DNA from 2 places in the Xanthomonas theicola genome. Region 2 is predicted to be linked to the other one. Evidence: predicted binding sites of a transcription regulator. Region 2 holds the regulator's gene; the other holds the start of a gene.
What was found. The regulator FliA, encoded in region 2, starts transcription of late flagellar genes. The targets are predictions, from matches to a motif close to TAAAGTTTNNCNNNCNNNGGCCGATAA.
Positions count from the first base shown of each region.

Region 1 (3,719 bases), 480 kb from region 2:
GACGAAGCCGCCATCGCCGCCGCCGGCGAGCCGCTGCTGGCACGCCTGCAGACCTACCTGCAACCGGCCGCCGCACCGGCAGCGGTCGCCGCCGCCGCACCGGCGCAGACCGGCTATTGGCGGATCTCGCTGCAGTTGTTCAGCGACGCGCTGCGCTTCGGCAACTCGCCGCTGCACCTGATCCGCTGCCTGCGCAGCCTCGGCACGCTGCTGGCGGTGCGCACCCGCCACACGCGCGTGCCGGCGCTGCCGGAACTGGACCCGGAAGCCTGCTATCTGGGCTTCGACATCCTGTTGCGCGCGCACGTGCAACAGGCCGCGATCGAGGACATCTTCGAGTTCGTCCGCGACGACTGCGAACTGCAGGTGATCGCGGTGGATCCGCACGGCGACGCCGCCAACCTGGAACTGCCGCTGCTGGTCGCCGAGGCGGGCAGCAGCGCCCACGCCGACGATTTCGCCGGTTTCGACACGCCCGCGGCGGTCGCCCCGCTCGCGCCCGCCACGCCGGCACCGGCTGCGGCTGCCGCGCCCACCACCGTGCGCGGCGAAGGCGGCAACGCCGCGCGCGCGCAGGAAGGCGGCTCCATCCGCGTCGATGCCGACAAGCTTGACCGCATGATCGACCTGGTGGGCGAGCTGATCATCGCCGTCGCCAGCACCGGCGCCAATGCGCAGCGCACCGGCGACGCGCAACTGCTGGAATCCACCTCGATCCTGGCCGGGTTGGTCGAGGACGTGCGCGAAAGCGCGCTGCAGCTGCGCATGGTCAAGATCGGCGGCACCTTCAGCCGCTTCCACCGCGTGGTCCACGACGTGGCGCGCGAACTGGGCAAGGACATCGTCCTGGCGGTCAACGGCGAGGACACCGAGCTGGACAAGTCGGTGGTGGAGAAGATCGCCGATCCGTTGACCCACCTGGTGCGCAACGCCATGGACCACGGCATCGAACCGGCCGAACTGCGCCAGGCGCGCGGCAAGCCGGTGCGCGGCACGGTGCGGCTGAACGCGTTCCACGACTCGGGCAGCATCGTCATCCAGATCAGCGACGACGGCGGCGGCCTGAACCGCGAGCGCATCCTGGCCAAGGCGCTGGAGCGCGGGCTGGTCGAGCCGGGCCGCAGCCTGTCCGACCGCGAGGTGTTCGCGCTGATCTTCGAACCGGGCTTCTCCACCGCCGAAAAGGTCACCAACCTGTCCGGGCGCGGCGTCGGCATGGACGTGGTCAAGCGCAACATCGCCGCGCTGCGCGGCAGCGTGGACATCAGCAGCCAGCAGGACGTCGGCACCACCATCTCGGTGCGGCTGCCGCTGACCCTGGCGATCATCAACGGCTTCCAGGTCGGCGTCGGCAGGTCGGTGTTCGTGGTGCCGCTGGACGTGGTCGAGGAGTGCGTGGAGTTCGCGCCGAACTACCAGAGCGACTACATCGACCTGCGCGGCGGGGTGTTGCCGTACGTGCGCCTGCGCTCGCTGTTCGGCATCGCCGGCGCGCCGCCGGCGCGCGAGAGCATCGTGGTGATCCGCCAGGGTGCACAGCGTTTCGGCCTGGTGGTGGACAGCCTGCTGGGCGAATGGCAGACCGTGATCAAGCCGCTGGCCAAGGTGTTCGCCGGGGTCAAGGGCATCAGCGGCTCGAGCATCCTCGGCAGCGGCGGCGTGGCCCTGATCCTGGATGTGCCTTCGCTGCTGTCGCAGGTGGAACCCGCTGCCGATTCGCTGGCCGCCTAGTCCTGCGCCAGGCCGCATGCAGACCATCATTGCCTCCGATCCACGCAGCAATCGGCAGCCAACACTGAAGAATTCGCCGCCACGGCCGAAGACGTAAGCAGCCAGGCTGAACACTTGCAGGTACTCATGCGTTTCTTCAGGACCGGCGCCGCGACCGCACTCCCTCGTCGGCATCGCCTCGGCGCCGGCGGCGCGGATCGATGAAGCCGCGTTCGGAACGTTCTGAATGCCGCCACACCCCCACCCGGCGCCATGCCGCCCACCCTCCATAGGTACACCGCAATGTCCCATATCGCACTCTCCACCAAGCTCTGGACCAGCTCCGCCATCGCCGTGTCGCTGCCGCTGGCGGCGAGCGCGGCCGGTTTCGCGCTGGCCTTGCCCGCGAGCCAGACGCTGGCGCTGGGCGTGGCGGCCGCCGTCGCCGGCGGTGCGGTGCTCGCCCGCGCGGTCTACGTGAGCTGCCGCTCGCTGCGGATCTGCACCGACACCCTGGCACGCTTCGCCCGCGGCGATTTCGACGTGGTGATGCCGACGGTGCGCAACGACCAGGCCTGCGAGATCCTGCTGGCGCTGCGCCAGGTGCAGTCGTGCGTGCGTCGGCTCAGCGAGGATATCGGGACCATGTCGCGCGAGCACGACGCGGGCGCAATCGACGCCGTCATCGACAGCCAGCGCTTCGAGGCGGACTTCCGCAGTGTGGCCGAGGGCGTCAACCGCATGGTCGCCGACCATATCGCGACCAAGAAGAAGGCCATGGCCTGCATCGCCGAGTTCGGCCGCGGCAACTTCCAGGCGCCGCTGGAAAGCTTCCCCGGCAAGAAGGCGTTCATCAACGACACCGTCGAGCAGGTGCGCCGCAACCTGCTGGGGCTGATCGCGCAGATGAACCACATGTCCGCCGAGCACGATGCCGGCGACATCGACGTGAGCATCGACAGCCAGCGCTTCGAGGGCGATTACCGCACCATGGCCGAGGGCATCAACCGCATGGTCGCCGGCCACATCGCGGTCAAGAAGAAGGCCATGGCCTGCATCGCCGAATTCGGCCGCGGCAACTTCGATGCGCCGCTGGAGACCCTCCCGGGCAAGAAGGCGTTCATCAACGACACCATCGAACAGGTGCGCGCCAACCTACGCGCGCTGATCCGCGACACCAACCTGCTGGCCGAGGCCGCCGGCGCCGGGCGCCTCGAGGTGCGTGCCGACGCCAGCCTGCACAACGGCGATTTCCGCCGCATCGTCGACGGCATCAACCAGACCCTGGATGCGGTGATCGGCCCGCTGAACGAGGCGCGCCAGGTGCTCAAGGCGATCGAGGAAGGCGACCTGACCCGCACCGCCAGCGTCCAGTGCCAGGGCCAGCTGAAGGAGCTGCGCGACAGCGTCAACGCCACCGTGGCGCGGCTGTCGCAGGTGGTCGGCGACGTCAACATCAGTGCCGAGGCCCTGGCCAGCGCCTCCGAGCAGGTCAGCGCCACCGCGCAATCGCTGAGCCAGGCGGCCAGCGAGCAGGCGGCGGGCGTGGAGGAGACCAGCGCCTCGCTGGAGCAGATGACCGCCTCGATCGCACAGAACACCGAGAACGCCAAGGTCACCGACGGCATGGCCGGCAAGGCCGCCAACGAGGCCACCGAGGGCGGCGAGGCGGTGCGCTCGACGGTGGCGGCGATGAAGCAGATCGCGCAGAAGATCGGCATCATCGACGACATCGCCTACCAGACCAATCTGCTGGCCTTGAACGCGGCGATCGAGGCCGCGCGCGCCGGCGAGCACGGCAAGGGCTTCGCCGTGGTCGCCGCCGAGGTGCGCAAGCTGGCCGAGCGCAGCCAGGTCGCCGCGCAGGAGATCGGCGATGTGGCAAGTTCCAGCGTCGAGCTGGCCGAAAACGCCGGCAAGCTGCTCGAGCAGATGGTGCCGTCGATCAAGCGCACCTCGGACCTGGTGCAGGAGATCACCGCCGCCTCCGAGGAGCAGACCTCCGGCGT
Region 1 covers NZ_CP049017.1:1,591,520-1,595,238, reverse strand. Annotated here, with positions in the region: gene G4Q83_RS07230 (chemotaxis protein CheA) at 1-1,731, shown strand, start outside; gene G4Q83_RS07225 (methyl-accepting chemotaxis protein) at 2,014-3,719, shown strand, end outside.
Region 1: the regulator FliA is predicted to act here: its motif matches at 1,797-1,823, upstream of G4Q83_RS07225 (methyl-accepting chemotaxis protein).

Region 2 (3,719 bases):
TTCAAGCCGCGCGCAGCCGCCTGGGGGCCGGACACGGCAACCCGAAGGGCCGCGCTTTGGTGCGCGCGGTGCTGCGTCATCATTCGGTCGTTTATCGGCATAAATTCCCTCATTCTTCCTTGCCCCGCCCGCACCAAAGCGCGGCGTGGCCTATTCCAATCGCGTAGGCAGGTCCTACAACCCCAGTCCGGACAGCAGGTCGTCGGCGTCGTTCTGCGACACGCCGTGACGGTCCAGGCCGGCCAGCGCCGGGCCGGCCAGGCCGCCGTCGGCCTTCTTGTTGTCGTCCTTCGGCGGCAATCCCAGCGCGCCGAAACCCTCGTGCACGCGACGCACGATCGCCGCGACGCGGCGGATGATCTGCCCGGTCAGGTCCTGGAAGCTCTGCGCCAGGGCCATCTCGGTGAGGTTGTGGCGGATCTTGTCGAGGATCTCGCCCTGCTCGCCGCTCAGTCCGCCGGCGCGCAGCTGTTCGGCCAGCGCGCGGCATTCCTCGGCCAGGTCCAGGGTGCGATGGCTGGCCTGTTCGGTCATCGCCACCACGTGGTCCAGGCGCGAGCAGGCATCGTCCAGCTCGCCGGCCTCGGTGGGGACGGTGGGCAGCTCGCCGAGCGCCTGGCCCAGGTCGCGCGCCAGCCGGCTCAGGCCCTGCATCATCGGCCGCGTGCGCCAGGCGGCGAGCGTGTCGATTTCCTTGCGCCAGCCGGCTTCGTCCCCGCGTTCCAGTGCGTCCAGCGCACCTTGCAGGCGTTCGATCAGGGCCCTACGTTCGGCGGTCGCTTTCATCAGGCGGTCGCTCCCAGGCGTTCGAAGATCTTGCCGAGCTTCTCCTGCAGGGTCTGCGCGGTGAACGGCTTGATGATGTAGCCGTTCACGCCGGACTGCGCGGCCTCGATGATCTGCTCGCGCTTGGCCTCGGCGGTCACCATCAGCACCGGCAGGTGCTTGAGCTTGTCGTCGGCGCGGATGTTGCGCAGCAGGTCGATGCCGGTCATGCCGGGCATGTTCCAGTCGGTGACCACGAACTCGAACGGCGCCGAACGCAGTGCCGCCAGCGCACTGTTGCCGTCCTCGGCCTCTGCAGTGTTGGTGAAGCCCAGATCGCCGAGCAGATTCTTGACGATGCGCCGCATCGTCGAGAAATCGTCCACGATCAAAATCCGCATGTTCTTGTTCACCGCTAACTCCCTTGGGTCTTATTCTTCGTCTTCCAGGCCGGCGTCGGCCGCTTCGAACGCTTTCAGGCGCCCGCGCAACCGTACCGTGGCCTGGCCGTGGATCTGGCACACGCGCGACTCGCTGACGCCGAGCACCGCGCCGATTTCCTTCAGGTTCAATTCCTGTTCGTAGTACAGCGACAGCACCAACTGCTCGCGTTCGGGCAACTGCGCGATCGCCTTGCCCAGTTCGCGGCCGAATTCGCTGCGCTCCAGCATCTGCTGCGGGTTGGGGCCGCCCTTGGCGATGCTGTCCAGCTCGCCGTGGTCCTCGATGCGCGACTCCAGGCTCAGCACCTGGCCGCGCGCGGCATCTTCCATCAACCGCAGGTATTCGGGAAGCGGCATGTCCATCGCCGCGGCCACTTCGTTGGCGGCGGCGGCGCGGCCGGTGCTCTGCTCGATCTTGCGGATCGCCGAGGCGGCGTCGCGGGCGCGGCGGTGCACCGAGCGCGGCACCCAGTCGCCGCGGCGGATCTCGTCGATCATCGAGCCGCGGATGCGGATCGAGGCGTAGGTCTCGAACGAGGCGCCCTGGTCGGCGTCGTAGCTGCGCGAGGCCTCGATCAGACCGATCATGCCGGCCTGGATCAGGTCGTCGATCTCCACGCTGGCCGGCAGCCGCGCCGCCAGGTGGTGGGCGATGCGCCGCACCAGGTCCGAATGCTGGGCGATGTAGTCGTTGGCGCTGTTGCGCTGTACGGCGCGGTACTGGGCGGCGGCGTTCATGCGGCGACCCCTTGCTGGATGATCCGTTCGACGAAGAACTCGACGTTGCCGCGCGCCGCCGTCGGCGCCTGCCAGCGCGAGGTGCGCCGCGCGATTTCGGCGATCGCCTGCGCCGACGGGCTGGACGGGTAGGCCTTGACCACCGGCTGCTGGCGCTGCACCGCCAGGCGCAGCCAGTCGTCCTGCGGCACGCAGCCCAGGTAGTTCAACGACACGTCGCCGAGGAACTTCTCGCACACCCGGCTCAGCTTGTCGTACAGCAGGCGGCCCTCGTTGAGGTCGCGGACCATGTTGGCGACGATCTGCACCCGGTCCACGCCGCGCTCGCGCGAGAGCACCTTGATGAGGGCGTAGGCGTCGGTGATCGAGGCCGGCTCGTCGCACACTACCACCACCGCGTCCTGCGCGGCCTGGCAGAAGGTCAGCACGCTGTCGGTGATGCCGGCGGCGGTGTCGATGACCATGATGTCCAGTTCGCGCTGCAGCTCGGAGAACACGTTGACCAGGCCGACGTGCTGGGCCGGCGGCAGCTCGGCCATGTGCCGGCGGCCGGAGGCGGCGGGCACCACCATCAGGCCGTTGGGCATGTCCACCAGCACCTCTTCCAGGGTGCAGCGCCCGGCGACCAGGTCGGCCAGGGTGAACTTGGGGGTCAGCCCGAGCAGCACGTCGACGTTGGCCAGGCCGAGGTCGGCGTCCAGCAGCAGGGTGCGCTTGCCCATGTCGGCCAGCGCCATCGACAGGTTGACCGAGATGTTGGTCTTGCCGACGCCGCCCTTGCCGCCGGTCACGGCGATCGTGCGCACCGGGCCCAGCGGTTCGCTGCGCGTCGCCGACAGGGGGAAGGCATTGGTGAGATTGACGTAATCACGCGACGGCATGGGTCTGCTCCGGAGTACAGGGCTTATCGGCAGCGCGCCGCAAATCTTCAAGGCGCAATACCAGGCTGGCGGCGTTGGCACGGTGCAGGTCGTCCGGCACGCGCTGACCATCGGTCACCCAGGTGAGGGGAAGCCGGTGGTCCGCGACCACCGACAGGGCACTGCCAAACCGCCCGGTTTCGTCCAGCTTGGTCAAGATCGCCCCCTGCGGATCGGCGCCGGCGAACCGGCGCACCACCTCGTCCAGGTCGGAGAAATGCGCGTTGGCAGGCAGTACTAGCAAGGACCGGACCACTCGCGAGGCGCGCAGCCAGTGCAGCTGTGCGGCCAGGGCGCGGTCGCGCTGGCCCATGCCGGCGGTGTCGATCAGCACCAGCGTGTAGTCGCGCAGGCGCTCCAGCAGCTGCTGCAGCGCCGTGTCGCTGTCGGCCTCGTGCACGGCGATGCCGAGCTGGCGGCCGTAGCTGTGCAGCTGTTCGCGGCCGCCGACGCGGATGGTGTCGGTGGTGACCAGGGCCACGTCGCGGGCGGCGTGGCCCTGCAGGAAGCGCGAGGCCAGCTTGGCGATGGTGGTGGTCTTGCCGGCGCCGGTGGGGCCGATCAGGGCGATCACGCCGCCTTCCTCGATCGGGTCCAGCGGCGCGATCGGCAGGCGCTTGGACAGCAACCCCAGCATCAGCCCGCGGCCGCGGTGCAGTTCCAGGTCGGCCGGGATCTGCATGACCACCTCGCGGGTGATGCCGCTGTCGAAGCCGTAGTCGTCCATCAGTTCCAGCGCCTGGGCGCGCACCGGCGAGCCGCGCAGGCGTTCGTCGGTGAGCCGGTTCATCTCGCGCTCGATCATCTGCCGCATCAGCGCCAGTTCGTCGCGCAGCTGAGTCAATTGTTCGTC
Region 2 covers NZ_CP049017.1:1,107,847-1,111,565, forward strand. Annotated here, with positions in the region: gene G4Q83_RS04920 (protein phosphatase CheZ) at 175-786, opposite strand; gene cheY (chemotaxis response regulator CheY) at 786-1,178, opposite strand; gene G4Q83_RS04930 (RNA polymerase sigma factor FliA) at 1,197-1,946, opposite strand; gene G4Q83_RS04935 (MinD/ParA family ATP-binding protein) at 1,943-2,827, opposite strand; gene flhF (flagellar biosynthesis GTPase FlhF) at 2,814-3,719, opposite strand, start outside.